Regions from separate parts of the Peribacillus sp. NPDC097295 genome, predicted to be linked through region 1. Evidence: riboswitches for the same ligand, from Rfam matches in the RefSeq annotation. Region 1 holds a riboswitch; each other region holds the start of a gene.
What was found. Region 1 has a riboswitch for preQ1 ahead of ACIQXN_RS01645 (VUT family protein). Riboswitches for the same ligand answer to the same signal wherever they lie in the genome.
Positions count from the first base shown of each region.

Region 2: linked by a shared signal. The riboswitch ahead of ACIQXN_RS20550 (QueT transporter family protein) and the one ahead of ACIQXN_RS01645 (VUT family protein) in region 1 are both predicted to bind preQ1.
Region 3: linked by a shared signal. The riboswitch ahead of queF (preQ(1) synthase) and the one ahead of ACIQXN_RS01645 (VUT family protein) in region 1 are both predicted to bind preQ1.

Region 1 is NZ_JBIWCW010000001.1:339,664-350,201, reverse strand. Features, by position in the region: gene queC (7-cyano-7-deazaguanine synthase QueC) at 1-646, shown strand, start outside; gene queD (6-carboxytetrahydropterin synthase QueD) at 646-1,116, shown strand; gene queE (7-carboxy-7-deazaguanine synthase QueE) at 1,109-1,837, shown strand; gene ACIQXN_RS01655 (creatininase family protein) at 2,017-2,766, shown strand; gene ACIQXN_RS01650 (class I SAM-dependent methyltransferase) at 2,926-3,606, opposite strand; PreQ1 riboswitch class I at 3,764-3,806, shown strand; gene ACIQXN_RS01645 (VUT family protein) at 3,861-4,418, shown strand; gene ACIQXN_RS01640 (hypothetical protein) at 4,411-4,554, shown strand; gene ACIQXN_RS01635 (TolB family protein) at 4,923-5,957, opposite strand; gene ACIQXN_RS01630 (permease prefix domain 1-containing protein) at 5,970-6,833, opposite strand; gene ACIQXN_RS01625 (PadR family transcriptional regulator) at 6,833-7,153, opposite strand; gene ACIQXN_RS01620 (alpha/beta hydrolase) at 7,407-8,147, shown strand; gene ACIQXN_RS01615 (DUF421 domain-containing protein) at 8,223-8,924, opposite strand; gene ACIQXN_RS01610 (anti-repressor SinI family protein) at 9,031-9,183, opposite strand; gene ACIQXN_RS01605 (CAP domain-containing protein) at 9,531-10,538, opposite strand, start outside.
Region 2 is NZ_JBIWCW010000024.1:6,313-16,850, forward strand. Features, by position in the region: gene ACIQXN_RS20520 (sensor histidine kinase) at 1-1,335, shown strand, start outside; gene ACIQXN_RS20525 (sigma-54-dependent transcriptional regulator) at 1,337-2,770, shown strand; gene adhP (alcohol dehydrogenase AdhP) at 2,816-3,829, opposite strand; gene ACIQXN_RS20535 (DUF3892 domain-containing protein) at 4,102-4,398, shown strand; gene ACIQXN_RS20540 (hypothetical protein) at 4,503-5,315, opposite strand; gene ACIQXN_RS20545 (YbaK/EbsC family protein) at 5,424-5,912, opposite strand; PreQ1 riboswitch class I at 6,077-6,121, shown strand; gene ACIQXN_RS20550 (QueT transporter family protein) at 6,129-6,614, shown strand; gene ACIQXN_RS20555 (TVP38/TMEM64 family protein) at 6,728-7,384, shown strand; gene ACIQXN_RS20560 (ATP-binding protein) at 7,781-9,412, shown strand; gene ACIQXN_RS20565 (copper resistance protein CopC) at 9,700-10,538, shown strand, end outside.
Region 3 is NZ_JBIWCW010000005.1:254,173-264,710, forward strand. Features, by position in the region: gene ACIQXN_RS11935 (ABC transporter ATP-binding protein) at 1-373, opposite strand, end outside; gene ACIQXN_RS11940 (response regulator) at 472-1,131, opposite strand; gene ACIQXN_RS11945 (sensor histidine kinase) at 1,145-2,317, opposite strand; gene ACIQXN_RS11950 (aspartate kinase) at 2,437-3,783, opposite strand; gene queF (preQ(1) synthase) at 4,048-4,545, opposite strand; PreQ1 riboswitch class I at 4,650-4,695, opposite strand; gene ACIQXN_RS11960 (BA3454 family stress response protein) at 4,945-5,079, shown strand; gene qoxD (cytochrome aa3 quinol oxidase subunit IV) at 5,238-5,519, opposite strand; gene qoxC (cytochrome aa3 quinol oxidase subunit III) at 5,519-6,115, opposite strand; gene qoxB (cytochrome aa3 quinol oxidase subunit I) at 6,115-8,061, opposite strand; gene qoxA (cytochrome aa3 quinol oxidase subunit II) at 8,131-9,033, opposite strand; gene ACIQXN_RS11985 (hypothetical protein) at 9,613-9,912, opposite strand; gene ACIQXN_RS11990 (S1C family serine protease) at 10,133-10,538, opposite strand, start outside.

The sequences.
Region 1 (10,538 bases):
AATAGTGGTGTTTAGCGGGGGACAGGACAGTACGACCTGTTTATTCTGGGCAATGGAGCGGTTTGCAGAAGTGGAGGCAGTGACGTTTGATTATAATCAGCGGCACAGCTTGGAAATTGAATGTGCACGGGATATTGCAAAGGAACTCGGGATTCCCCATCATGTGCTGGACATGTCCTTGTTGAATCAATTGGCGCCGAATGCGTTGACCAGAAAGGATATTGCCGTTGTGGATGGAGAAGACGGAGAGTTACCGTCAACATTTGTTCCGGGGAGGAATCTACTGTTCATGTCGTTTGCAGGTGTGCTTGCAAGCCAAATTGGGGCGAAGCATATTGTAACCGGGGTTTGCGAGACGGATTTCAGCGGATATCCTGACTGCCGTGATGTATTCATCAAATCATTGAACGTTACTTTGAATCTCTCGATGGACCAGAACTTTGTGATAGATACGCCGCTTATGTGGCTGAATAAAGAGGAAACATGGGAAATGGCGGACAAACTCGGAGCATTCGATTTCGTTCGCGAGAAGACGCTCACTTGTTACAACGGAATCATGGCTGATGGCTGTGGGGAGTGCCCGGCGTGCAAGCTTCGAAAAAAAGGTTTGGAAGACTATGTAAAGAGACGGCAGGTGACCTTATAATGTATGGTTACAAGATTGTCGATAAGCTCCAAGTAATGGATCAGGACATTGAACGCAACCAATTAAACTATCATCAAAGGCGGGTGCTGGTGAGCAAGGAATTCACTTTCGATGCCGCACATCATCTTCATGAGTATGAAGGCAAATGCAAGAATCTTCATGGCCATACCTATAAGGTCATTTTTGGTGTGAGTGGCTATAATGACTCCCGCGGGTTGATGATCGACTTTGGTGATTTGAAAGAGATTTGGAAAAATGAAATCGAGATTCATCTGGATCACCGCTATTTGAATGAAACACTGCCACTTATGAATACAACGGCAGAAAATATCGTCGTCTGGATTTATGAAAAAATGGCTGATTCCCTGAAGAACAAGGACTATAAAGGGGCCCGGGTCGAATTTGTACGTCTATATGAAACACCCACGAGTTATGCCGAAGCAAGACGGGAGTGGATGGACTATGAGTAAATTGCCCGTCATGGAAATCTTCGGACCGACGATTCAAGGAGAAGGAATGGTCATCGGACAGAAGACGATGTTTGTCAGGACGGCCGGCTGCGATTATTCGTGTGCGTGGTGTGACTCCGCATTCACCTGGGATGGCACAGGCAAGGAAGATATCGTCCCCATGACCGCTGAAGAAATTTGGACTGAGCTAAAAGCGAAGGGAGGAAAGGGATTTTCCTTTGTGACGATATCGGGAGGAAATCCTGGTCTGCTGAAAAATCTTGATGGCTTGATTGCGCTTTTAAAAGAGAAAAACATCAAAATCGGCGTCGAAACGCAAGGAAGCCGTTGGCAGGATTGGTTTCTCGATATTGATGAACTGACGATTTCACCCAAGCCACCAAGTTCAAAGATGAAAACCGATTTTGAAGTGCTCGACCAAATCATACAAGAGCTAACCGACACAAGGCACGAAAACCAATTCTCTTTGAAGGTTGTCGTCTTCGATCAGGTTGATTATCTGTATGCAAAGAACGTGCATAAGCGCTATCCAAACGTTCCTTTTTACTTACAGGTGGGCAATGATGACAGTGCGACGAAGGATGACAGGCAGTTAATCAGTGAACTTTTGAAAAAATATGAACGGTTAATTGATCAGGTAATAGCAGATGATGAACTGAATGATGTGAAGGTACTGCCCCAGTTACATACGTACATATGGGGAAATAAACGGGGCGTTTAGCGATGGATAGAATTATATTCAAACTACAATCCCAAATACGATCAAATGGCTCATACAATTCTTCGAACCAATTACAAGAAAAGCAATTTAATATAAAAGGTGAAGGAGATCTTGAAACTTTTTCCTGGTAATAAAAAAGTGATAAAATTAAATGACTAGGGAGAAAAAGGAGATTTCATATGTTAAGTTTTAGAGATTCAACAAAGATTGTTCAGGAAAGTGGGACAGAAATCGCAATAATTTCTGTTGGAGCTACGGAACAGTTTGGACCATACTTACCGATGCATTTAGATACATTAATAGCTGAACAGTATGCAAATGCTTTTGGAGAATTATTAGGTGGCTACGTATTACCAACACTTCCTTTTAACACTTCAGAAGAGCATGCTAACTGTAAAGGCACTATTACAGTGAGTCCCAATGTGTTAACTTCAATGTTGGAAGAGATAATTTTTAATTTATCGAGACAAGGTTTTAAAAAATTCGTTTTATGTAATGGACATGGAGGGGCTTACTGGGAATCTGCTTTTGTCAAACAAATAAACTATAAGTATCCTGAACTTATTTTAATTACTACCCATCGGCATTTAGCTTGGGAAGAGGCTTTAAAGGAAGCAGGTATTGAAGGACTTAAAGAAAGACATGCTGGTTTCTTATCAGTATGTACGGCAATGTGGCTTTGCCCGGAACTTGTAAAGGTTGGTTCAATGGGTTCTGAAGTGCCTGTCGAAAATAATAAATTCGCTGATTATGTTTTTTGGGATAAGCTTACGAAAGATGGCTGCTGGGGTAAATTTGAAAGTGACAGTTATTCCGATGAAAAACTTGCTTCAATTGGAAAAACATTCTGGACCTCTTATATTTTGAAGAGAAGTGAACTTTTAAAAGAAACTCTTGATAAGGCATATCAATTAAAAATGGGACGATGAAAACAAATTAAAAAAAGCAGGGGATTTTCTCTTGCTCTTTTTTAATAGGGGTAAAACGCCATACATCTTTTGTTTTTTTATGAAAAGGTAGTTTCCAGTGAAGGGAAAATACCGCTTTTCTTCTTATTATATATTCCTGTGTGTTCTATCTGGACTGATTTACGTTTTCCTTCCGTATAACACAACGAAATTAAAATACTTATATAGACAATCGACATCCTGAAACCCGCTTTGGTGCAACCATTTAATTTGATCTTCCAGTGTGGACATTTTATCAAGCTTCGTCCGTTCTTGGGCAGCTTCCACTTCTTCTTTGGTTAAGCCACTGCTATTGATTTTAGTCGCCCAATCTTCTTTATAAAGCGACTCAATATGGGATGTTTGACCAAGCACTTGATCGGCATTCACGAACATGCCACCTGGCTTTAAAGCATCGTATAGACAATGATAAAGATTCTTTTTCTCATTATCCGTTAAATGATGGATGGATAAGGAGGAAATGACGAAATCATACTTGTTTTCGAAAACATAATCCGTATAGTCGGCGATTATATACTGGACATCACTTTCACTTTTGAAGCGGTCTTTTGCAACTTTCATCATTTTCTCGGAAATATCGATGAGAGTCAGTTTTGCTTGTGGGAATTTACCTTTTAGAAAGGAAGAAAACAGTCCGGTGCCTGCACCGATATCCAATACATCGGGTCTGTCATTATTCGTCTCGAGAACCGTGATGGGTATCGAGTAGAAATCATCAAAGCACGGAATAAGCTTACGTCGTTGCTCATCATATTGAGAGGCATGCTCATTGAAACTTTCCCTTACATAGTCCTTTGTCATTTAAAAAAACCCCTTCCTTCTCTTTTTATTAGTATAAAGCGTTTGTCATAAAATGGATATAATGCAGAGTCGTACAGCTGACATTCATTCGGAAAAATATTGATTTACTCCCACATTCAAGATAAGATTAAGAAGGAAAATGATAAATCCGCTTAAGGCGGAAGAGGTTCTAGCTACCCTCTCAAAAAAACTAAGGAGAACAGCACTCTTTCTTAGGGTGCTGTTTTTCCTGTATAAGGAGATTGGAAGAAATGATCAGAATTTTATTGTATTTACTATCCATCGTCACCGCAAATGTGGTCACAGCAGCTTTTTTACCATTACAACTTGGTGTGTTCATCATTCCGATGGGAACATTGTTCATCGGAGGGACTTTCATCTTTCGTGATCTGGTTCAAAATAAATTTGGCAGGGCAAAGACCTATCTTTGCATTATCATGGCACTTATTTTATCAGCAAGTGTATCATTCTTATTAGGGGACACATTATTGATCGTATTTGCTTCTGCCCTATCGTTCGTGGTGGCGGAAACGGCAGATACTGAGATATACACCCGCTTAAAGCTACCGTTGGGCTGGAGGGTGTTTTACTCTGGGGTTGTGGGAGGCTTTTTCGACTCCGCGATATTCGTCGTGATCGGGCTTAGTCCGTTGGGTGCGAATATTTTGCCTTGGGATGCCGTGCCTGCCGCCATTTTTGGCCAGATTATCGTTAAAACTATCATTCAGTCTATCGGTGCTGTCCTATTGGGTAAAATCCATGTAAGACTTGAAAAGCGGTTAAGTACGGGAGGGAATGCGCTCGATGGATGATACGAAAAAAGAAGAAGACAAGTGCCATTGCTTGGAAGCCTTTCGCGAGAAATATGGTCCGCAAGTCCAGGGGGAATGTTTGAAATTTTCATGTGCCAATTATAGAAAGCATAATCGAGATAAGCGAGAATCGTGAGAATACATGAGAAAGGTAAACAGAAGAAAAACCCGTTACCAAGACGGGTTTTTCTTATATAGGTTAGTTTTTTATCCAGGTTAGCATACGAATCACTTCAAAAGGTTCAAACCAGGTTACCCATAATAAGATGAAAAAGAGTGAGGCAACAGAAAAGAATTTCGCATTGCCTTTTTCTTTTGCTCCTATTGCGATAAAGCTAAAAATGGCTCCCACGATTTATGTTATTATGAAACCAAACAAAAAATAGTCATGAGTAACGGTACTTAAGAAACGTAATCCAATCCCAATTAATCCAATACTGCTAAAAGCTATAGATAGCCTACTATATTTCCTCATAATATCACCCACTTTACTATTCTCACTATTCATTCATTCGGTAAGATAATTTCCTTCGGCGCACCTCCATCGATATCCACTTTATATAGGTGATACTCCGGATCGCTTACCCCGAATTTTTTATCTACCATGAAGTAGACCGTTTTTGAATCGCCGCTAAGGACTGGGCGTTCGGTGTACTCATCTAAGTGTGTGAGCTGTTTTTCGGTTTTGGTTTCAAGGTCGTACGTATATAATTCATAGATATAATTTTCCCCTGAGTCCTCGTTTGCGATAGATTGGAAAACCATCGTTTTTTCATCGGGTCCCATCATGAAATCGAACACATCAACATCTCTCTCAGGGTCGGAGACGGTTTCGATTTTCTTATTCTTGAATTCGATTTTAAAGATCCGTTGATGCGTTTCGAAAATTTCATCAGCCGTTTTAGCATCGTCATCATCGTCCGTTTGATAATATGCGGCTTTCCCGTCCCCTGCGACATTTAGAGAACTGAGACCGTATTTTTTGAACGTGGTCAATTGGGTAGACTCATTCTTCTCGAAATCAAACTCATAGATATCGAGGTCATGCGGACGTGGACCAGCGATGGGTGAATAGTTTTTATAGGTGCCGGCCCCGATATAAAAAAGGGAACGGCCCTGATTCTCGAATTCGAGTTCTGTGAGGAGAAAATCTACATCGAATAATTCGTTGACCTTCTTGGATCTCAGATCAAGCAAGTGTACAGTACTCGTCGAATCTTCGCCTTGGTTTTTATCTGTCGTGATAAATGCGAGCATATCCCCTTCATAGGAAAAGGTAGGATCGAGTATTTGTTCATCGTTTTTGAGTTCGATGACTTTTTCCTCCAAGGATAAGTCTGGATTATAAAGGTTTAATTGTGGTTTGCCCTGATCATGCGTGACATAGGCAAACGTTCCTTGGCTGGAAACATCGTATTGATTGGTAAGACCCTGTTGTTTTTCATTTTCTTCTTTTTTAAAGACCAAGCCGGCCATGACAAATAAAAGGGTCACGAGAGCTAGCGAGATCAAAATGAGATAAATCGATTTCTTTTTCATTTCAAGAGCTCCTTATCGGTAAAGAGTGAACAGCGTTAGGACAATGGACAACACAAGCACAACCTGTAAAAGGGTGCAAATAGTCGATGCCTTTGGATGTTTTTTCAATAATTTGATCTGCAAGATGTATAGAGATATCCAGAGAACGGCCGGGATGAAAAATAGTACCATAAACAGTTGGATTTCACTTGAGAAAATCAGGAAGATATATAGATAAAAGATGGTGACCGCCATAATCAAGACGCCAAGTGTTATATTAAATATATGCAGCCGCTTGGCTTTTCTTAAAGACTTACCGGTATAGCTTGGCAGCACCAAGGCTGTCTTATAAATGAGATAAAGAGAGAGCAAGAGAATCGCCGCAATGATCAGGCTGAATAAGGGAAACATCGTGAAGTCGAGGGCGGAAGCGACTCCCCAGCCATATAGATAGACAAGGGTGTGTGTCACTAAAGCTGTATTGATCCAAATTTTGCGATTGATAGAGACTAAGAGGTTAAGGGTAAGTGAGAGTAAGGTAGCGCTAGTCAATATCGAAAAAAGAAGCCAGCCGATGTAAGCATCGCCATTTTGAAAAAGTTGTAATGAGTATACGGAGAACGTGTAAAGAATGGACACGATCGAAAGTGTCAGCATTAGTTCTTTTCGATAGGGAAAGAGCGCTTGCTGAATTTGACTGCCAATCTCCCATTCCTCTCCAAAAAGGTCTATCGCCATCTTCTCCGCTTGTTGAGGGGAATGACCTTGTTTGATTAAGTCGGCTTGGCTCATCTCTAGATGGACGAGTATTTCTTCATACATGTCTTCTTTTTCTTCCTTGGTACAATCGGTTTGATTAACGATTTTTTGAATATATCGTTCGAATTTTGTTTTCATCAGAAATCCTCCGCGCTTTTCCGGACTAAATTTTCCAGGAAGGAAAAACTGCTGCGTTTCCTTTCCAGTTCCGTTTGTCCACTGTCGGTAAGCCGGTAATATTTCCTTCGTCCTGCCTCGGACTCTTGCCAATACCCTTCAATGTATTCCTTTTTTTCTAAACGCTTAAGAGCAGGGTATAGCGTGCCTTCACTGATTTCATATTGTCCTTCGCCCATCTTTCTCAAAACTTTCGTCATTTCATAGCCGTATAATTCTTTTTGGGAAAGAAGCGAAAGTATGAGGAGGTCAATGCTGCCCTTCATCATTTCCTTATCCAATTATAATCACCATCTTTTTCCTTTTTTTATATTGTATGACGATGCACCTCGTATTACAAGGTAAAAGATTCTAAAAAAAGTAAATTTTAGATTGCTAAATAAAATCAGTCATAGTAAAATGTGCTTCGAGCCGGATGACTTGTCCAAATTAAGGCCAAGGTACTATAATCAAGGTAACCATAACATTTTAAGAAACTTAATGATTTTATCTGAAATTTCAACATATACAACTAGAGGAAAAGGAGCAGATAGTATGAAAGTCATTGCACCTGAGACATTCACATATAAAGGTGGAGATAGAGCAGTTCTCTTACTTCACGGATTTACCGGAAGCACAGCAGATATGAAGAAGTTGGGTCGTTATCTCAATGACCGCGATTATACCTGCCACGCACCTCTATATAAAGGTCATGGCGTGCCAGCTGAGGAACTTATTCATACCGGTCCTAAGGATTGGTGGAAAGACGTAGTGGAGGGGTATCGTTTCCTTAAAGAAGAAGGGTATGAGGAAATTGCCGTTATCGGGATTTCACTCGGCGGGGTCTTTTCTTTGAAAGTGGGAACTGAATTCCCTGTGAAGGGGGTTGTTTCCATGTGTGCGCCCATGCAGGGAAGAGATGTCGAGCGACTACATAACCGTATGATTAGTTATGCCAAGGCTTACAAGAAATTTGAAGGCAAAGAGGCAGAGCAAATCGATGCCGAAATAAAGCTCCTTGAACAAGAGCCAATGGATTCATTGAAAGATGTGTTGCATATCATCGAAGAGACGAGTGAAAATTTAGACTTAATCACTGCGCCAACCCTTGTTCAACAAGGTCGACTGGATGCACCTGACTATACGAATAGCGCACCGACAATATTCAATGAAGTCGATACGCAACATAGGCAATTGATTTGGTACGAGCAATCAGGACACATCATCACATTGGGAAAAGAACGCGAGCAAGTGTATGAGGATGTTTATCGCTTTTTGAATACCCTGGACTGGTAAGAAGGAAAAAAGGAAGGCCGCCGATTCGAAGTTGGCGGCCTTTTCCTATGATATGAAAACTTTTAGCAGACCAATCTAGCCGTATAAGAAGACTTTGAGGTTACCGGTATGATCTATAGTTGCCAATAAAATATCGGTTACACCCGCATTGTACATGGTTATTTTATTTTTTAACCATCCTTCATCTTTACCTAATCGGTTTAATTCATGAAAATCAATCTTCCCCTCCTTAATTATAATTATGGGAAAAGAAAATGGCTTTGTAGTTAACTGTATGTCAGCTGGGGCAATTGCTTGGTATTGGGGAAGTAAGAAGAACGAAATAGTCCCATCAGGTTCCCAAAATGCCAATGCAACTTTTTGGATTTCTTTAATTCTTGCTTTTCTTAATTCGGATAATAAAATATCGATTGAAATACGTGATTTGATTAAGTTTTTATGGATGACTTGTCCGTTTTCTATAAGGGGCAAAGGAGGACCTCCGAAAAAGTCTTGAAGTCTGCCCCAATGAAGACTCCAAAATACACTGATGATATATAAAATAACTAGTACGACAGACGTGATCATTGGCCCCTTTAAGCCTAACTGTTCATCAGATAATGGATGGGCAAGAATATTTCCAATGATTAAGGCCATTAAAAAATCAATCAACCTTAACTGGGAAATGGCTCGGCGCCCCATCATTTTAACCGCAAAAAGTAAAAAAAAGAAAGATACAATCGCTCGCAAAATCCACTGAAGGCTGGTAAGTGTTTCTTGGCTGTAGAAAAAATCCATCTAAGCTCACGTCCTTGATTTTGGTTATCTAAGAACTAGTATGAGCGTTTGACCGATATAGATGTAAAAATAAAAGAAGTGAACCTCTAATGGAAGCCCACCTCTGTTATCGTATTTGGTGCGTTGCCACGCCACCTGAGTCCTTCTCGATGAATTTTCTAACTTGTTCTAGCGTTATTCCACATTGCTTCGCTTCTATAATGAGTGCTAGCCATAAACTATCAAGGGGCTTCTGCTGAAGCTCTTCTTCGCAATCCATGAATTATCCTCCAATCTAACCCTTGTTCTTTAAATAACCCAGAGCATTGCAAGCTAGAAAGTAAACTGACTGATTGGGTTTAGTTCTATTACATAATAGCCGATTCTTTTGTCTCTATGACTGTTCTGATGGTTAATGTTAGGAGCTTTAAGTGTGGGAAAATCAGACGGGTCAATATGGTGAGGAACATTATTCTTTATTGGATTAAATACTTCTCATAATATTACTCCTGTGTATTATCTAACAGGAATAAAGTAGTAGTCAAGTTAAAATGTGCAATTGACAGAATATTTGATAAAAAACAAAAAAACCGTTCAGGTCATCCCTGATTACGGCTTGAAAATGGCTCATCTTGTTACATAATTCTCTGTATAATATGGTTTTTCATTTTCTTCAAAGGCAACCCCCACTCCGAGTGAAGAGAAGTCTTTTTGTAATTTATTTTCCCTATGCCCGATTGAATTCATTAAACCTTCATGTGCAAAGATACTGCTGTTCTGACCAGCAGCAAGGTTTTCTCCAGCCATCCGGAACGATATCTTATCACTTTCCATCCGATCGAAGGGGGATTCCCCTTCAAGATTGGTGTGGTTGAAGTATTGATTGACGGCCATGTCTTTGCTGTGATCTTGAGCGGTCACTTTAACCTGTTTATCCCATGAAAGGACGGAAAGGTCGTGATTGACCCTTGAAGCATTGGTCAGATCGAAGAGTTGATATTCAAAGCCCTTTTTAAGCTCAGGGCTAGCGGCTGCGAAATAAGTGCGCTTCTGCTGTTCAAGACCTGCACTGATGATTTGGATCGATGTGACGGTATTCTTCTCATGTTTATCATAAAAAATCGTGACGAAGCTGTTATCCATCTTGAATATATCGTATTCGCCATTGCTCTGAATCTGGTAATACACATTGCCTTTAAGCAGTTTTGTGATCGGTTCACTCATTTTTTCCGTCACCGTTTCCTTTGATGTGCCCCGTTTTATCCCCTGCTTGGAGGAAATTAAATCTTGATTTGTATAGAGACCGACCACTTTATCCTTGCTGTCGTATGCGACCATGAAGAAGTTTTGGTAGTTTTCATGATAGGCAAACCACTCCACTCCATATTCGTTCACGGAATGACGTTTCGCAGGTCCGGCTTGATTTTCAACGGAATCCTTTGTGTCGCCAAGCTCGATATTACGGACCGAAAAGGAGGATCCAGCAGGGGCTTGCAAGTCAGGTTTTTCCACCTTTTTCGTTTCGGGCTGTTCTTCATTCCTTGATTGATTCATTGTATCTGTCAACTTTCCGATTAACTGGTTGACTTCGGCATTCAACTTTTCGATGGCATTGGATACTTCAGGCTTGGTTAA
Region 2 (10,538 bases), on a different contig from region 1:
TGCCCACAGGGATATTGCGAAATTGAAATGGAACCAAGAAATCAACTACATTCCTTAAAAGACCTTCATCTTCTCCAGGTGGAAGACGAAATGTTCCCAACCTATCTAGAAAAGGAAAAACTGCTATCTCTTCAGATTAAAACGCTCTTATTGATGCCTTTGTACGGAAAGAGTAAAGAAATCGGGGTTTTAACCTTCGGTAGGAAAAATAACAAAAAGTGGCATGAGGATGAATTGGTCTTTCTTGAACAATTATCAAAACAGCTAGCGCTAACGTTTGAGAATGCCCAGCTCTATAAGGATGTGCTTCATTCCAAACAGGAATGGGAGGATACCTTCAAAGCGGTAGAAGATATGATCATCGTCTTTGACCGGGAGGGTCGAGTCTACAAAGCCAATGACTCTGCCAAGGATTTTTTTGATTTATCCCCTTTGAAAGAGGCATCACAAGCTCTCGTTCAAGAAACCTTTTCACTTGGTAAGCCTGGGTTTCAGGAAATTCTTCTTCAACATGGTGTCATAATGGAAATGCACGCTTACCCCATTCAAAACAAGGAGCAGCAAGTATACGGAGTCATTTCTTACTATAAAAACGTCACTGAAAGAAGGAAAATGGAAGCTCAGTTACTACATGCCGACAAGCTAGGAGCCATCGGCGAAATGGCAGCTGGAGTAGCCCATGAATTGAATAGTCCATTAACGGCCATCCTTGGTAATTCTCAACTTTTATTAAGAAATAGTCTTCCCGAACACCCTGACTATGGCCTTTTAACTGATATACAAAATTGTGGCGACCGATGCAGGCAAATTGTCAAAAGCCTGCTTACCTTTTCACGGCAGGATGAATACAAGTTCCACTATTACTCCATTAATGAAGCCATCCATCAAGTTATGAACCTGCTGAAATTTCAACTCGAAAAGAAACAAATATCCATTCGCCTATCGCTACAAGACGATCTCCCCTATATCAAGGGAAGCCAACAGCAAATCGAACAGATTATCATCAACTTGTTATTGAATGCCAAAGATGCCTTGGAAGATCATGATGTTTCAGAAAAAAAATTAATTAGCGTGCATACCTATTCAATGGAGAAATATATGGTGGTGCAGGTGGCTGATAATGGGACAGGTATTGAACCTGAGAGCCTACCGCTCATTTTCCATCCTTTTCATACGACAAAAGACCGTGATAAAGGAACAGGATTGGGGTTGTCCGTTAGTCTTGGCATTGCGAAAGACCATGGCGGCAAAATTGACGTATGGAGTACTCCTGGCCAAGGAAGTACATTTTTTCTAAAGCTTCCCTTGCCGACAGATATTGAAAGGGGAATATAGCATGTTTCATTTACTAGTTGTGGACGATGAAAAAGAGGTTGGTACCTTTTTATCCCGCCTGTTTACGATGAAAGGATACAAGGTACACGTCGTAAACAGTGGAAATGACTTTTATGCCATAGATTTTGAGCAGCAACATTATGATGCAGCAATGATTGATTTAAAGCTTCCAGATTGCGACGGCCTTTCCCTCTTGCAGCATCTCAAGCTAAAACAACCTCGTTGTAAGGCACTCATCATGACTGGGTACAGTACAGTCATGACCGCTGTCCGTGCAATGAAACTTGGGGCAAGTGATTATATGGAAAAACCCTTTATTGATATTGAAGTATTGGAAAAACAGCTTGAAAATCTCTTGAATGAAAACACAGCGTCGAATCAGCATTTCATTCAGAGAATGGCCAAGGACTCCGGTCTCATTATCGGAGGAAGTATATTAATGAAGGAACTGACTGAAATGGCTTTCAAAGTGGCACAAAAATCGGTTAATGTCTTAATCGAAGGAGAAACGGGAACTGGTAAAGAAGTACTCTCCCGCTTCATTCACTCAGCAAGCCCACGTAACCGTGAACCTTTTATCGCGATTAATTGTGGAGCGATTTCAGAATCCCTGCTTGAAAGTGAATTATTCGGCCATGAAAAAGGAGCCTTCACCGGTGCCACTCAAATGCGAAAAGGGTTCTTTGAAGTGGCTGGGAACGGAACCCTTTTCCTTGATGAAATTGCAGATGCTAGCCCGGCTATCCAAGTCAAGCTTTTGCGGGTGTTGGAAACGAGGGAATTTATGCGCGTTGGAAACAGCGGGACTTTACGGACAAACGCCCGATTGGTGGCCGCCACTAACGAAAATCTACAACAAGCAGTAGAAAATAATAAATTTCGGGAAGATTTATTTTATCGCCTGAATGTTGTTACTCTTGAAATCCCCGCCTTACGAGATAGAAAAGAAGATATTCCACTTCTCGTAGAACATTTGGTTGAAAGACATGGTCAGCCTGATGTTACCTTTTCACAAGAATCTATCGAAAAATTACAGCTTTACGACTGGCCTGGGAATATCCGTGAACTATCTAATGTCGTCATGAGAACCCTTACTCTCGCAGATCATGAACAGGAAATTACAGCAGACGACATCGTTCTGCCTACCCAAGTTATTTCATCCAAGAAGTGTTCAGCAACGGACCCACACTTACCTGAAAACCATCTTGAAGAATGGCGCAAGAAGCTTATAGCGGATTTTAATGAAAATGATGAACTGACGCTTGAAAATATCCTCTTGGAAATTAAACAGCTCGAAACCACCATCGGAAAAGAGCTCGTCCTGCAAACCCTGCAAAAAACATATGGAAACCGGAATGAAGCTGCCAAGCGTCTGCAGATTTCCATGAGGAAATTACGATATATCCTAAATGAAAAGAATCATAGCGGACAATAAGTTGAACAAGGGTGCCCCCATCAATAGGACACCCTTCATTCATTTCTATTCTAATGTTAAAACGATGCGGCCGTTAATTTCACCCTTTTCCATCATTTTAAACACATCATTGATTTCATCAAGCGGCCTTGTTTCAATATTGGTCCGTACTTTTCCCTCTGCCGCAAATTGAAGAGATTCTTGCAAATCTTTTCTCGTACCAACGATTGATCCTCTTACCGTTACACCATTTAATACCGTATCAAAAATCGGAATGGGAAGTTCTTCATTCGGTAATCCGACCACGACGAGTGTCCCTCCTCTTTTGACAGAACTGTAAGCCTGTTCGAAAGCCTTTTTCGTCACGGCAACCGAAATAGCTGCTTGTACTCCACCAACCTTATCCATAATCGCTTGAACGGGATCGCCCTTCAAACCATTCACTGTATAATCTGCCCCTAGTTCTTTTGCAAGCTCAAGCTTATCATCTTGAATATCGACGGCAATGACATTAAAGCCCATCGCTTTCGCATATTGCAATGCGACATGCCCAAGTCCGCCAATTCCATAGATGGCCACCCAATCACCCGGCTTTGCTTCTGACACTTTTAGAGCTTTGTATGTCGTCACGCCTGCACAGAATATAGGGGAAACTTCCGCAAAGTCCAGCCCCTCAGGAACCTTGACGACATACTTAGCTGGTGCCTTACAATACTCTGCGTATCCACCATCGACCGAATACCCTGCATTCAGTTGGTCCAAGCAGAGCGTTTCACGGCCGGTCAAACAGTATTCACACTCGCCGCAAGCCGAATAGAGCCATGGAATCCCCACTCGGTCACCCACTTTCAATGATGTAACACCTTCTGCCACCTTCTGGATAATGCCTACACCTTCATGTCCAGGAATAAGAGGCAGCTTCGGTTTCACCGGCCAGTCACCATGTGCGGCATGCAAATCTGTATGGCATACGCCACATGCTTTAATCTTGACTAAAATCTCGCCATATTCTAAATCCGGAATGGGCACATCTTTTATCTCAAGCTCTTGATTAAATTCATTGACCACCGCTGCCTTCATTGTTTTAACGTCCTTCAACGTTTCATTTTCCACTGTACTTGTCCCCTGGTTTACATTCATGATTCTTTTCCTCCCTCAGCTAAAAGATTTCTCACTTTCGCTTATATATAATGCAAGTGCCATGCCAAGATTAAAAACTGATGGAATGAAGGTGAAAAATAAAATCGGGCCGAAAATTCGGTCCATTTGGACAGAAAAACGGCTGAATCATGACGAAATCCAGTTCGTATATTGCTGGAAAAATGGTTCACCCTATAAAGAGGAGGTGTACAATGGACGCATTTGAAGAAGCTTATGAATCCTATAAACAACAAGCTACGCCACAAGCTAACAATCAAAGTGGTAGCGATAAAGAGGAAATTGTCGCCGTAAGGAAAAACGACGAGGACAATATCATCGCCATAAAGACAAGTACTGGAAGAGAACTTGATTATCCAACAGCACTTTCGGAAGCAAAAGCCGGGGCACTCGCCAATGTCGACGTCTTTCATAAATACGGTCGGGATATATTGCGAAGCGAACCGGATGGCATAAAGGAAAATAACCTGGATGAACTGCCGGATTTTTGACGTTGAAGAAATCTATATACCAAAAAGAAGAACCTGCACAATGGTGGGTTCTTCTTTGAATGTCTTCGCAAATTTTCTAGTGAATGTAGGTAAAGCATTATTCATTACCTTTCATACTGATAAGTTTCGGAAATCTCCAGTAGTCGACCACAGGTTTGGACCACTTCTATGATGTCAATCCAAGACATATCCAACCCGAGTTCATTGGCATGTGAAATCTTATCCCGTAACTTCCGAATGGCGTTGGCGTCTTTCTTCCCTTTACTCTTTGAAGGGATTTGGAAAAAGGCTCTCAATTCTTTGTCCTTATGAATAATGTCGAATTTATCACTAATTTGGATACATTCAATTAAGTTAATTTCCTCATTTTTCTCCACTCTTCTTTCATATAATTGATTTGCCTTATGAAGACGATCCTCGCTGATCATCGGATACCAGCTTTCACCCCCGAATCGATGCAAGATGATATCACTAAGTCTCATCTCCAAAAGAGTGATATAACCGAAAATCAACATTCTGATCGGTGGTTTTTGGAGGTCAGCATGGGTGATCAACTTGTTTATTGAATTATTTTCCAGCACAAATACCCGTGTCTTCTTCTTGAAAATATGTAATAGTTGAATCAAAGGCGTTGAATCCGATACAAGCTCCCTTGGAGAAAAAACCTTCATATAATCTGAAATTTCCCCTTCACCAAGTTCATGCCTATCGATATATCCAACAATCTCCCCCTCATCTTCCACCGCCAATGTATCAAAATGTTTTTCTTCCATTTTAATTTTAATAGGAATGGCCGGTTCATCTTTGCTGCAGAACTCCAACTCTTGAGCAATGCTCTTGACCGTGATATTTTCCTCATATAGATTTTTGAGGCTGTGATAACTACTATCGTTATGTGTAAACTTGACATTGGACATGAATGACCCTCCATCGTTGCATATCTCCCTGATTTCCCTAACCCAGCGCAGAATAAAATCCAATTATATGGACTTTCTATATTGATTCAAATGAGAGGTTTCTGCAACTTACTCATCAGATTCTTGGTCCCAATCCTTACAGACATCCACCCAATTCGTTGCTTTTGAATATTGAAATAATTCCGCAAGTGAAAGTTCAATAGCTGAGTTCGCGCTTCCGCAAGCCGGGAAAACTGTTCCGAACCTTTTCATCGACACATCCAGGTATACATCCAGGTCATTCGCCAACCCAAAGGGGCAAACTCCACCGATTGCATGTCCCGTCTGTTGAAGAACACCATCTGGAGAAAGCATCCTAGCCTTGTACCCAAACATCTTTCGAAATTTCTTATTATCCACTTTCGCATCTCCCGCAGCTACGACCAGTATTGCTTGGTCCCCTTCTCCTCTAAATGACAACGTTTTAGCAATCCTAGCAGGAATGACACCGATTGTATCCGCGGCTTGATTTACCGTTGCACTAGATGTTTCGAATTCCATTACATCAGCTTCCCTACTCCACTGCTTAAAGTGGTTCTTAACAGCCTCTATTGACATTTGCTTTCATCCTTTCCCATTTATCTCTTGTATGAATAGTACCATTCTTCATCACACTAAAGCAAAATAGCTTTCCTTTATTCTGAAAATCTCATATCACGCATAAACTCTTGAAATTGACGTAACTGCCCTATATACGATACTATTAAACTTCGGGCAAAAGCCTAAACGTGGTTCGTAACCATCCCACGATAAAAAACTAGGGAGAGAGAAAAAATGAATATTCGTACACTCGCGATAAATGGACTATTGGCTGCCATATATATCGCTGTCTCATTCGTGTTTCAACCGATTATGTTCGGGGTGTTTCAATTTCGCATACCCGAAATGTTGAATCATCTTATTGTATTTAATAAAAAATATATATACGGCATAGTCGTCGGTGTGTTCATATCGAACTTGTTCTTTTCACAGCTAGGGGCATATGATTTGATTTTCGGGGTCGGGCAATCTCTGATAGCCTTATTGCTTGTCATCTTTTCTTCCCGTTTCATAACGGGCATTAAGGGTCGAATGGCCGTTACCATCATCGTATTCACGTTGACGATGTTCCTGATAGCCATAGAATTAAATCTATTCTTAGGTGTCCCGTTCTTATTGACCTGGGCAATTACAGCTACCGAAGAGTTCCTCGTCCTTCTGATTGGTGCACCCATCATTTATATAATGAATAAAAGAATTCAATTTGGAAAGCTGCTTTGAAATCCCTGCATACAATGTAAAAGAACATTCATTTTCAAAAAGAGCTGTCTGCTACATGCAGCGGCTCTTTTTTTCACCCATACCCGGAAAAAATGATAAATGGTGGTGATATGTTGAAACAAATATTGACTTTACTCGTCCTCCTGATTGTAATAACCTTCATCGGACTGAATTCGGAATTGTTCACACTGATTTGGAATAGCGATTTGGACTCCGTGATAGCCATATTAACAGAAAACCTTCTACTTACCTTTATTGTGACGTTCGTCTTGATGATTATTCAGAACTTCTTTACTGTCATTCCCCTAATTTTACTCTTAACAATCAATGTCACGATCTTTGGCTTTTCATTCGGATATTTATGGAGTTGGCTTACAAGCGTGGTTGCATCAGGAATCATTTTCTATGCCGCCAGACACTGGTTCCAGGCATTGATTTTAAGAAAGATGGGTAATGATTGGCAGGAATCTGTTATGGACCATGGGTTCATGTATGTCTTTACAGGTCGAATTTTCCCTTTCATCCCGACAAGTTTAATAAATCTGGCAGCTGGAGTTAGCTCCGTCACCTACAAAGATTTCTTAATCGCAACCGCATTAGGCAATCTCATTTACTTTTTCTTTCTATCCTTAATCCCATACGGACTACTCTCCATAGAAATGAATCAATATACATTAATTGTACTCGGTTTCCTGCTCTTAGTCTTTTTCCTTCTCTTTAAACGCTTCAAGAAAAAAAAGAACCTAACATTCTTAAAGAAAAACAGGTAATCTTATACCTGTTTCAGTTTGTCGACAAAAGGCATCGCCTGTTTTTTTAAAAAGTCCCTTAAAGTAATCTAAACCATACTCTTTTGCCAATATATAAATTTCACTTGATGATAACGCAAAGTTGATTGGAACGGAAGGTACGAGACTCCTGCGGGACATGCGCGTCTAGGGGAGACCACCGCAGGCGAAACCGCGGAGGCTCCCTGACCGCCCGCGGAAAGCGAGTGCCTGAAGTGGAAATCAACGTTCACATTTTTCATCGAGTTTGTCTACAGTCTAAAACAGGTAATCTTATACCTGTTTTTTTATCATGAACCATATATTTCCCTTCTATAATTTGTTAAAATGTGTATGTATTTCAACTTTGGAAATGTCGGAAAATTCAGGGAGACCCTTATGTCAAAACGGATCATATTAGTAATTTACATTCTTTCTGGAATGACCACATTAATTATTTTCAATTACTATCTAACTACTACTTTACAAGATAAAGAAGTATTCCTTCTCCTCCAGAGAGTAGAGGGGTTTGTATTTGTCCTATTAATCGGATTGATTTTATTTCTCTATCTATCTAAAAGAGAAGAGCTCAAACAATTAAAAGAAGAGGAGCAACTTCGAAGTACCCTCATCAACTCAATGGTGGACTTTGTGAACTTCAAGGACGGAGAAGGTAGATGGCTAGAATCAAATACTGTTGGACTTCAATTATTCCAATTGGAGAATGTCGATTATAAAGGAAAAAAAGATAGCGAGCTAGCTGAATACTCTCAATTTTACAAGGAATCGTTGATTTACTGCGAAGACTCCGATCAAGAAACATGGGAAATGGGGGAAATTACGCGTTGTGAGGAGAATATCCCTCTTCCTGACGGTAATTTCAAGACCTTCGATACCATCAAAGTCCCAATATTCCATGAGGATGGGTCCAGAAAAGGATTGGTCGTCATAGGCAGGGATATTTCTGAAAGAATTGCCGCGGAAAATCAACTGCTGGCTAGTGAACAGCGCTATAAATCTTTATTTAAACACAATCCATACCCAGTGCTCATGCTTGATTTGAAGGGAACCATTACAACTGTCAATCCTAGGTTCGAAGCCGTAACGGGGTTTCATAACGAAGAGGTTCAGGGCGACCTGTTTGTCGATTTGAATTTTTCCAGCGAAGCTAAAGAGCTTATCCGTTCTTCCTGTGAATATGTAGTCGAAAAACAAAAAGGGATTAAAAAAGGACAAGATATAGAGTTCGTTACCAAAAATGGGAATTACATCTTACTTTCATGTACATTTGTACCAATGTTGGTAGGGAACGAATTAGCGGGAATCATTACTTATGCAAAAGACGTTACACAAATTCGCGAAACAGAAAGACGCTTGCGAAGATCCGAGAAACTATCCATTGTCGGTGAACTCGCAGCAAGTGTCGCACATGAAGTGCGGAATCCGCTAACTTCATTAAAAGGTTTCGTGCAACTATTGAGTAGTAGTGATCATCCCCACGAACAATACTATACCATCATGCTTAGTGAACTGGACCGCATTAACTTGATTGTAAGTGAACTGCTGGTCCTAGCGAAACCACAAGAACTCACACTCAGCGAAAATCAAATCGTTGAGTTGATGGGTGAAGTTAGAGACTTGCTTAAATTAGAGGCCAATTCTTCCTCCACGCAAATTTCTATACAGCTAAAAAATGAGATACCGCTAATCTTATGTGAAGCAAATCAGCTTAAACAAGTATTCATAAACATGTTGAAAAATGCATTGGAGGCATCGGCATCCCATATAGCGATCGAGATTGAGCAAATTAATGATTCAATCACCATCACCATCAAGGATAATGGCTGTGGAATAGAAACAAATCGCATGAAGCACCTCGGGGAACCATTTTATTCATCAAAAGAAAAAGGAACGGGACTCGGTTTGACCGTTAGCTGCCGTATTATCGAAGCGCACCAGGGAAAAGTTCACTTTAACAGCAAATCAGGCCATGGCACCGAAGTCAAAATTGAATTACCCATATATAAATAGGACAAGTTCTTTAATTTGTCCTATTTTGCTTGGACAGAATTAAAACCGCACTTTGAGTTACATCCCCTACTAAAAACCGAAGATTTTTTTGAATTCCCCCCAAAGATTTACTGGAAGAAACCTTCAATTATTTCTCTTAATGATTAGTGACTAACTTACGAGTAAATAATACAAATAATGACAAGCACAAAAATGTAGCAAGATTCTCTTACTTTTTCATTGTTATTTCACAATTTCATTTTATACTAGTTCATAGAATCTTTACGAAAGGGTGATAACACAACAAAATGAAGAATTCCATATGGCTTTTTGTCAGTATTCTCGCCTTGTTTATCTCCCCAATGACGGTCTTTGGCCATGCAACGGTTATAAGCTCTAACCCTAGTCCGAATGAGAGTTTAGACACTATTCCTGAAACGATCAGCATTCGGTTCAGTGAAGACATACAACCTTCATTTTATTCGCTAAAAGTAATCAGCAAAAACAAAAACGAAGTACCACTTCAAGATATCCAAGTTTCTGAAAAAACACTTGAAGCAACATGGTCAAGTTCTTTGGAAGAAGGAAGTTATATCATTAAGTGGAGAGTGGTTTCTAGTGATGGCCACCCTATCGACGGTACCATTCCCTTTCAGTATGGCAAGTCAAATATCCCGTCGGATCAAATGAATACAGAAGATGAAGGAGGTTTCCCCAGTTCCATTCAAGTCTTTCTGCAAAGTCTTCAATATCTTTGCTTTGCTGCTCTAAGTGGTGTATCTTTTTTCTATTTATCGTTATCAAAAAGTCCTCTTCCTGGTCCAATCAATAGGAGAATCCGGCGCTACATTTGGTTATCGTATTCTGGATTGGCGATTTCCATTCTTCTCAGCCTCCCTTTAAAGGTTACGATTGACGCTCAAGTGGGTTGGCAGCATGCCTTTAATGGAACGTATCTAAAAGAAGTAATGCAGTCTACTCAGTTCGGAAGTATATGGTTAATAGAAATTACGTTACTACTCGTTTTATTTATAGCTATTTTCTTCATGATGAGAAATCAACTCAACAAGCTCACGTTCATTTTATCCTTAGTCCTTGTTTCCTCCTTGATGGTTTGCAAGGCATTTATCGGACATACCACGGATAC
Region 3 (10,538 bases), on a different contig from region 1:
CCCTTTTCTTCCCCTTTGCCCTAGACAGTCCATACATCCTTCCCCAGAACAGTAAGTTATCTTGCGCGGTCATCGTCGGGTACAAAGCGATCTCCTGTGGTACAATTCCGATTTTCTTTTTAACGTTCCTTGGTTCCTTTTTCACCGAAAGACCATCAATAAGGATATCTCCCGACTCGTAAGGCAGCAATCCGCAAATCATGGCAATCGTCGTCGATTTGCCGGCTCCATTTGGCCCCAGTAGACCGAATGATTCCCCCTTATCCACCGAAAAAGAAATGTCCTTTACAGCCACATTCTTCCCGTATGATTTCCTGACCTCGTTCACCTTTAGCACCGATTCATTCCTCCTCGTATAACGCTTCTTCCTCATTCTAAGACCAAAGTAAAAATAAACCATCTACCTCAAGGAAGATATCCATAAAAAAAATGACCTTCCGCTATGCTGAAAGTCATCTATCTATTAACTATTCATTCTGTAAACGTAGTCACCCCATACCGTACGGCAAAAACGGCTGCCTGGGTGCGGTCACGCAGTTCAAGTTTTGAAATGATACTCGACACGTGGTTTTTCACGGTTCCCTCTGTAATGAACAAATCAGCTGCAATTTCCTTATTGTTTTTTCCAAAACCAAGGTCCCTTAGTACATCGCGTTCCCTGTTGGTCAGATCAGTGAGGACAGCAGGAAAAGTGCTCACCTTCCTTTCTTTTTCCCCCTTTAACTCTTGCAGCATTTGGGCAGTGATCTCTGGAGGAAGCACCATCCCCCCTGATTGAACGGTCTTGATTGCATTGGTAATCATGTCAGCTGACATGTCTTTCAGTAAATACCCACTCGCTCCTTCCTCCAACGCCGAGAAAATGAGTTCACTATCCTGAAATGTCGTTAGCATCAGCACTTTCGTATTCGGAAGTTGCGACGTAATCATCTTTGTCCCGACAACACCATTCGTTCGTGGCATCCGGATATCCATCAAGACAATATCGGTTTCCATTTCCACCGACCGTTCATAAGCCTCCATGCCATTACTCGCCACGCCAACTACTTCAAGCTCAGGCCTCAAATTCAGCAATGCCGCCAACCCATCACGGATGAGCGGTTGATCATCCACAATGATTACCTTTATCATGACGCTCCTCCAATCACCCATTTTTTTCGTTTAACGGAAACTCCGCAGTAATATGGAACCCTTGAGATTGTTTGCTTCCATATGATAAGACCCCGCCCATTTCGTTAATCCGGTCTTGCATCGTTTTCAACCCGAATCCTGGAATGATCAAGCTCGCCCCCATGCCATTGTCCTGCACTTCTATCCTCACCTTTTCCGGAATACACACTAGCTTGATTGAACTGACCGTCGCATTTCCATGGCGTTTTGCATTCGTTACGCTCTCCTGAATCATTCGAATGAGTGTAGGCTGAAGTGTGCTTGGTATATGACTTGGGTCTCCTTGAATCTCAACATTCGACTTCAAGCCTGTCGATTGATGGAATTCATTCAACAGCTTATTCACACTGGATAGAAAGGTCGTTTCTTCTTCTTTTAATGCCTGGACGGAAAAACGAACCTCCTCCAAGGCTTCCTGCGCCAAATCCTTACAGACATTCATCGTATCCCTCGCTTTATCCAAGTCATGATTAATCAGCTCGTAAGCAAGCTCCATCTGTACAAATAAGGCCGTCATTTTATGCCCCACCGTATCATGAATCTCCCGTGCAATCCTGTTTCGCTCCCTGATTTTTGCCGATTCCTCTGCCTGAGCCGAATACTCCTGCAACTGCTGGTGGGCTGTTGATAGCTCCTCATGCGCCTCGTTCAACTGTAAGAATTGCTCACTCATCACTTCACTTGCTTCTATAAGTTTTCGAATCAAATTGCCAACCACAGCCGTAAAGGCGACAAACGAGATACTCACGAGGTTATCAATGATATCGAGAGTTCCCGTTCGCAAATAGGTATAGACCATGACCGAGACCCATAAGAATACAAAAAACAGCCCATATATTCGATGTTTCTTAGACTCCGAGACCAGGATAAACAAGGTAACCGTGACGACGCCGACCAGAATCAAATAAAGGGTGGAGTGCGGGAACAAATAGCCGTACCCAAAACTGAGCACGCCATCTAAATAGATGACGCGTAACTCATGCTGAAATGCGTCCTTATAGAAAATCAAATAATGATTCAGCATAAAAGCTACCACGATTAGGACGAGTAGCCCTTTTAAAAATAGATCAGAATCCGGGATCCGCAAGTAATACATATAGCTGATCAACAAGAACATGACAATCCGGAGATTAATCAACCATCCCATATCTTCCGCCTTCTTTCATTTTTCCCTTTCTCTATCATGACTAAATTATGGTAAAAGATAAAGAGTTTTTTCACATAAAAAAAACCTCCCGAATCCAGGAGGTTCCAAAACACTTATTCTTAAAAAAATTCATGATATAAAGCCTGGATGGCCGTTTCTTCACTATGCCCTTTCACGCCGAACATCATGCTCACCTCGGAAGATCCTTGGTTGATCATTTCTATATTAACCTTGGCATCGGCCAATGCTTTCGAGGCCCTTGCCGTCGTTCCGACATTATGGCGCATGCCTTCACCAACGACCATGATCAATGCAAGGTTATGTTCAACAATTACTTGATCGGCATGAAGCTCTTGCTTAATACGCGAAACAATTTTTGCCTCGACTTCTTCGCCCATTTGATCTTGACGCAGGATGATGGTCACATCATCAATGCCAGATGGGGCATGCTCATAGGAAACACCGTAATCTTCAAGAATATGAAGCAATTTGCGCCCGAAACCAACTTCACGGTTCATCAAGTATTTGTTAATGTAAATACTGCAAAACCCTTTGTCACTCGCAATTCCGATCACAGGGCCATTCGTGTTATCTCGCGTATTCACAATCCTTGTCCCCTGTGCTGTTGGATTGTTCGTGTTCTGGATATGTACCGGAATGCCAGCCCGGAATGCAGGAATTAGCGCTTCGTCATGAAAAACCGAAAATCCTGCATAAGAGAGTTCCCGCATTTCCCGATACGTCAATTCACGGATTCCCTTCGGATTGGGAACCACATTGGGATTGACTGCGTATACGGCATCCACATCCGTGAAATTCTCATACAGGTCTGCCCTCACGCCATTTGCAAGAATCGAGCCCGTAATATCCGAGCCACTTCTTGAAAACGTTAAAACATCCCCGTCCAGTGTATAGCCGAAGAATCCTGGGAATATCACGATACCCGGCTCATCACGAAGTGCATATAGACGCTCGTACGATTCAGGAAGCACCTGTGTATATCCATCGACATCCGTCACAATCAATCCGGCCTTCCTGGGATTTATATATTGCGCCTCCACACCTTGACTCTGAAAATAAGCGGAAACAAGCTTCGCATTATTATCTTCCCCGCTCGCCTTCAATGCATCCACATAACGCTTCGGTTTACTCTGGTCCGCATGCAGCAAAGTGTGTAAGTCTTCACGTATCTCCGCAATGACCGTTCCTGAAATGTCCACTTCCTCAGCAATGCTCGCATAACGAGAGACAACATCTTCTATTAAAAGCCCGCCATCATCCCCACGTAATTGCTGTTCCGCAGCTTCAATCAATAAATCAGTTACCTTTATATCATCGGAATTGCGTTTCCCTGGAGCTGAAACGACGACGACCTTTCTCTCTGGATCTGAAACCACGATTTCGAATACCTTCTTCAACTGTTCCCCCGACGCGAGCGAGCTCCCGCCAAACTTTGCTACTTTCATCCCGACAACCCCTATTTTATAAATATTCTGTCAAAATCAACTCACCCTATTATTACGCGTTTTCGTGAAACAATCAAGAGTTAATTCCATTATATGAGGACATATGTATTTTTGATAAAGACAATATAATTATAATCCAATAATGGTCATTTGCATGGTAAGATATTGACCCAGTATTTTCATACAAACAAAAAAACTTCCCGAAAATCGAGAAGCTAAAAATACTATTCTTTATACGAGCTATTAGTCCTGTTGATTCAGAATTTACCGATTATCCACGGTTTCTGGATATAGGTCATGATTCATCAAACGGTAATTCGCCATTTCTTCAAACTTCGTCCCAGGTTTTCCATAGTTCGTGTATGGATCAATGGAAATGCCCCCACGTGGAGTGAATTTGCCCCAGACCTCGATAAACTTCGGATCCATCAATTCGATTAAATCGTTCATGATGATGTTCATGCAATCTTCGTGGAAATCCCCATGATTGCGAAAAGAGAAAAGATACAGTTTCAATGACTTGCTTTCAACCATTTTCACACTTGGAATGTAGCTGATATATATGGTCGCAAAATCCGGCTGGCCCGTGATGGGACACAAACTGGTAAACTCCGGACAATTGAATTTTACGAAATAATCCCGGTTCGGGTGTTTATTATCGAATGACTCTAAAATCTCAGGGGCATAATCAAACGTATATTGGGTACCCTGATTTCCTAGCAATGTTATATCATTCAGTTCTTCTTCTTTTCTTCCAGACATATAGACGTCCTCCTCTTCCACGTAACCAGGGAGGTTCATAAAAGGCCTCTATACAATAAAAAACCATATCTCCTCAAAGATATGGTTGATTCGCAAAAAATATCAAAGCCATAGTTTTTTTAAGAGGGTAGTGCTATGAACCTCTCCCGTTCATCGGGAAATATTATAAAATTACCTTTTGTAAATATAGTAAAAAAACGCACTTCTGTCAATATCGAGATTTGCGAAAAAATAGACCGGGAAATGGGGTCTGACCCTAAAACATCTTGACAATTTCTTTGTTTTATCAGATAATTGTGAAAATTATATATTTTAATTGTTTTGCTAGGCAATATGTTTGATTGTTCGATAGTAACGGGTATATAGTATGTGTGTAGAATAAAGAAAGGATGAGGTAAAATGATGAAAGTTACTGTGAAGGTTGATTACAAAGGAAAATCTTATCAGACTAATGTTCTAGCAAAACCGGGTGCTAATGAGGAAGAAATCTTCCAAACCGCCCTTCACCAAGTAGAGAAACAATGGAAAGAATAAAAAAGCAGGCGTCGCTTTAAATACCTGCTTTTTTTTATTGCCTTTTTTATTAAGACTCTCCTCGAAATATTCACGCCTCCCCCTTAAGCTACCTTGTGAAAATTCCTGAACAAATCAAAAGAGGGCGCCTAAAAGGCGCCCTCTTTTGATAGATTCTCTTACACGTCCCAAATCATAGCTAGTAATGTACCAAAAACCGTGAATAATGCAATGAACATACCATAATAAACATTTACGTAAATTGCTTTTCCATCTTTCGTTTCACCAGCATGCATGAATACGACAAGCTGAAGACCTGCTTGTATAAATGCAGTGACTAGTAGTACTGTCATACCAGCTGCGAATGACATATCAAGGAAGTAAACGGCAATAGCCGCTGCAGTAAGAATCATTGAAAATATAAAACCCATTACTTGTTTACGCGGGAATAATTCAGACATTATGAGATCATTCCTTTCAGATAAATGAAGCTAAAGATAAAGATCCAAACCACATCCAAGAAATGCCAGTAAAGTGAGAAGATAAACGACTTATTAGCTGTGGCCGGAGTCAAGCCGCGCTTTTTAACCTGTAGGATAATGAATGTTCCCCAGAATAATCCAGCAGTTACGTGAGCTCCGTGTGTTCCCAATGTTGTCATCAGCATGGCTGTGAATGCACTAGTTTGTATTCCTGCCCCAATATGAACATAGTGTTTAAACTCGTAAATTTCAACGCATAAGAATCCTAGGCCTAGCAGAAGCGTAATAGCAAAGAATGTCATCATCGCTTTCTGTCTACCAAGACGCATAGCGTGGATACCAAGACCGATAACAAAACTACTTGTTAAAAGTAAAATGGTTTCTGCTAGAACTGGAGTGATTTCGAAAATCTCTACTCCAGGACCGCCATCAGTACGGCCCTGTAATACGAAATATCCAGCAAATAGTGTAGCGAACAGCATAATTTCAGCACCAAGGAAAATCCAGAAGCCAAATATCTTCAGACTATTCTCTTCAGTACTATATTCAAGTGGCAGCGAGTTATCAATTTTCATTATTTAGCACCTCGCAATTTTGATTCTGTCTCTTCAATTTCTTCAACTGAAATGTAGTGACCATGATCTTCCTCGAATGACCGAAGCGCCATACATACAAAGATCGCGATTGTAGCAATGATACCAGGAATCCAAAGTCCAAATACGAATGAGAATCCCCAAACAAAGAAGATCGCACTCATGATAATCGGCATTCCACTATTATTTGGCATATGAATTTTTTCATACTTGCCTGGGAATAGATCGTGACCCTTTTTCTTAGCATCCCATACAGGTTCAATTGAATTAACCTGTGGCAATACCGCAAAATTATATTCTGGTGCAGGGTTATAAGTAGACCATTCAAGCGAACGGGCATCCCATGGATCTTTACCGATATTTCTTGGAGAGTAACGAATACTGTAGTACACGTTGTAGACGATTACCGCAAAACCTACAGCAAGTCCAGCTGCTCCAATGAATGAAATCATATTCATCAAACCGAATCCAGTTGATTCAGAATATGTGTACATACGACGTGCTTGACCATCTAAACCACTGAAGAACATCGGCATAAATGCAACTAACGTACTCATTGTGATAATCCAAGCTGAGATCTTACCGATTTTTTCATTCAAAATGAAACCGAACATTTTTGGCCAGTAGAAATGAAGACCAGCTAACATCGCAAATACAACACCAGGAATAATAACCATGTGGAAATGGGCTACTAAGAACATTGTATTATGGTACTGGTAATCAGCTGCTGACATTCCAAGCATTACTCCAGTCACACCACCGATTGTAAAAATCGGCAAGAATAGTACTGAGTAAAGCATTGGCGTGCTAAAAGTGATCTTACCTTTATAAAGCGTGAACAACCAGTTGAATATCTTGACTCCGGTTGGAACAGCAATCGCCATTGTTGTAATAGAGAAGATACTGTTTGTAAGTGCTCCTTGACCCATAGTAAAGAAATGATGCACCCATACTAGGAATGATAGAAGCGAGATGATAACCATTGAAGCTACCATTGATTTATAACCATATAGATTACGTTTTGCAAATGTTGAAATAACCTCACTATAAATACCGAATGCCGGCAAGATTAAGATGTAAACCTCAGGATGACCCCATACCCAGAAGAAGTTAGCCCAAAGCATATCCATACCGCCACCAGTTGTTGTAAAGAAGTGGGTTCCGAATAATCGATCCATTGTTCCCATGATAAGTAACACTGTTAATACAGGGAAAGCGAAAACAATGATCAAGTTTGTGATTAATGCAGACCAAGTAAACATTGGCATTTTCATTAATGTAATACCAGGTGCTCTCATTTTCAGAATCGTCGTGATGAAGTTAATACCCGTCATCAATGTACCAAGACCTGCAATTTGAAGAGAGAACATGTAATAGTTCGAGCCTACCGACTCACTAAAGTCATTACCTGCAAGTGGGAAATAAGAAGTCCAACCTGCGTCAGGAGAACCACCAACTACGAATGAAATGTTTAATAACATTGCACCCATAAAGAATAACCAGAAGCTTAATGCATTTAGACGTGGGAATGCTACGTCACGTGCACCAATTTGTAATGGAACTACGATGTTCATGAAGGCCATGATAAATGGCATAGCCATGAATATGATCATTACGACACCATGTGTCGTGAAAATTTCATTATAATGCTGTGCATCTAAAAGTTTGTTATCTGGCACGGCAAGTTGTGCACGCATCATGATAGCATCTGCGCCACCGCGGAAAAGCATGGCTAAAGCTGCGATTATATACATGATACCGATACGTTTATGGTCAACTGTAGTTAACCATTCACGCCAAAGATAACCCCATTTTTTGAAATATGTCAAACCAGCAATTATGGCAAGAGTAGTAAGACCAATGGCAACCATCGATGCGTAAATCGCAAGACTTGGATGAGGTACGGCAAATCGATCAAAGAATTCCATACTATCGTGACTCCTTTTGGAAATTTATTGTTTACTCTGTAAGGTTAGTAATATAACCAACCCTACATCTTAATGATTGCTATGTTCTTCGTGTTCTTCATGTGAATCATGTTCTTCGTGTGATGAACCATGATCATGTCCCCCATTTTCACCCTCAGGTGCAGGACTGAATTCTAGATGAGTTCCAGTGTAAGTAGAAGTACCAAGATGACCTGGTTCTAATAACTCATCGAATTTTTCTCCAGTAAGAGGTTTAGCAGTTTGTTTCACTTCATCTACCCATTCATCAAACTCAGCTTGAGGCATTGCTGTTACGTTGAACGTATTTTCAGCAAATCCTTTACCACTGAAGTTTGCGTTTCTACCCATATATTCACCTGGCTCGTCCGCTGCTAAGTGCAACGTAGTAACCATGTCGCTCATTGCGTATTTTTGACCACCAAGTTGTGGAATCCAGAAACTTGTGATCGGTCCATAAGAATAAAGCTTGAATTCAAGTGGACGGTCTGTCGGAATGTATAAATAGTTAACCGTTTCAATATTTTCTTCTGGATAACTAAAATGCCATTTCCAGTTAGAAGTTGATGCGTAAACAACCAAAGGTTCTTTATCTTCATATCCTTCAGGAGTTGCTTCTACCTTATAGTTACTCTGTGTTGAAATGACTGAAAGGAAACCTACGATTATAATAGGAACGATCAAACAAATCGCTTCTACAAGTTTACTTCCTTCTATATGAGGAGGCTCGTAACCCTCACTTTGTTTGGAAGCTCTGAACTTGACTAGCATATAGATAAGAATTCCAAAAACGACCAAAACGATAATCGACATTAATCCAATCGATAACATAATGTCCTTAGCTTGCGTTTCAGCTTGCGGCCCTTTAGGATCTAAGACCATTAATGGTTCACAACCTGTTAACACTGTGGCAACAGTAAAAAGGATGGTTAAAAAAGCCCACTTTATTTTCATCGTGCTACCCCTCTCTTAGTATAATATATTTGACATTGGTAATTATTCGGGAAAAACATTTACCAAGCTTTAAAACTCGTATTCTCATATCTTAGTTCCAAGTAGAAAAAAAGACAACATGAATTGAAGAATGTCATAAAAAGTTCATTTAAAATACGTAAATATGTGGAAAATGAGTAGTTATATTGTATTATTTTAAATTTAGTCCTATAATAAATCCTTATAAACAAAAATAAGCTGGAATGACCGAACGTAAATTCATCCCTACTTATGCCTACTTTATTTTATATTAATATAACGAAATAAACAATTGTAACATTATACATTATGGGAAACACTACCTGACAATCACTTTGAATGTTAAACACTTCACATACTAGGATAGGATATTTTATCTATTTTTTCATAAAGATCCTTCTTTCTTATTTTTTATGGTTCATGGGGATAATATTATCTCCATGAAGGTTTTTCACTCTCATGGTGTAAACAACGATATCAATTCTAATCTAAATGAAGGATATCCTCAAGACTTTCATCTTATTAAATACATATGAAGTAAAGCCAAAAAGAAGAAAGGTGTCAAATTGACACCTTTCTTCTTTTTGATTTGGCTTTAAATTTAATTAGCTTCGATGAGTCCGGTATAATTCTTTGGCCTTTTTTTGTATTCTTCGTCATTTCTTCTGTCAGAACAAATAATATACCAACAAGGAAAATACTAGCTGCACTTAACGCAATGGTTATCCCTATGGTGGTTAGTACATATCTTTCGTTGTAACCGCTTACAAATAAGCTGAATAAAACTAATAAAATTCCAATTGTACACCCTGTGCCCGATACCCATTTCAGCGCATCCAATACCTTCTGATTAGCTTCCATCCTGACAACCCCTTTTCTTTTCATTTTAATATTTTTCACAATTTTGTCAATATTACAACTATTTTACAATGTATGCATGGTGTTATCCTTGACAAAATCCTCTTACATAGTAAAAAGATGCACGTTTCATTCTATTTATAGTATGGGCGTCTTTTACTAAAACTACTCGGAAACTGGAAAGATACAAAAGGCTTCAGATCATTAATCCGAAGCCTTCCAGTTAAGCACTTTTCAAAGTTACCGTCAACGTTTTTTCTTTTGTTCCGCGATATACTTTGAATACCACTTTATCTCCTTTTTTCTTATCTTTGTATAGTTGTTTTCTCATTTCAGCGGCTGTACTGACCTTGGTTCCATCAATGGCCACGATGATATCCTGTTCCAGTATTCCTCCTTCCGAAGCAGCCGATCCCTGTTCCACACTTGTAACCATTACTCCTGATTTTGCAGCTTCAGGCATATCCTTTAGGTAATATTGAGGAAGTTCTTCTGTATTGGTAAGACTCACCCCTAAATACGGCCTAGTGACTTTCCCCTTTTCAATCAGTTCCTTTACAATCGGAATGACCTCATTACTTGGTATTGCAAAGCCTAAACCTTCCACCCCACTTTCCGATATCTTCAAG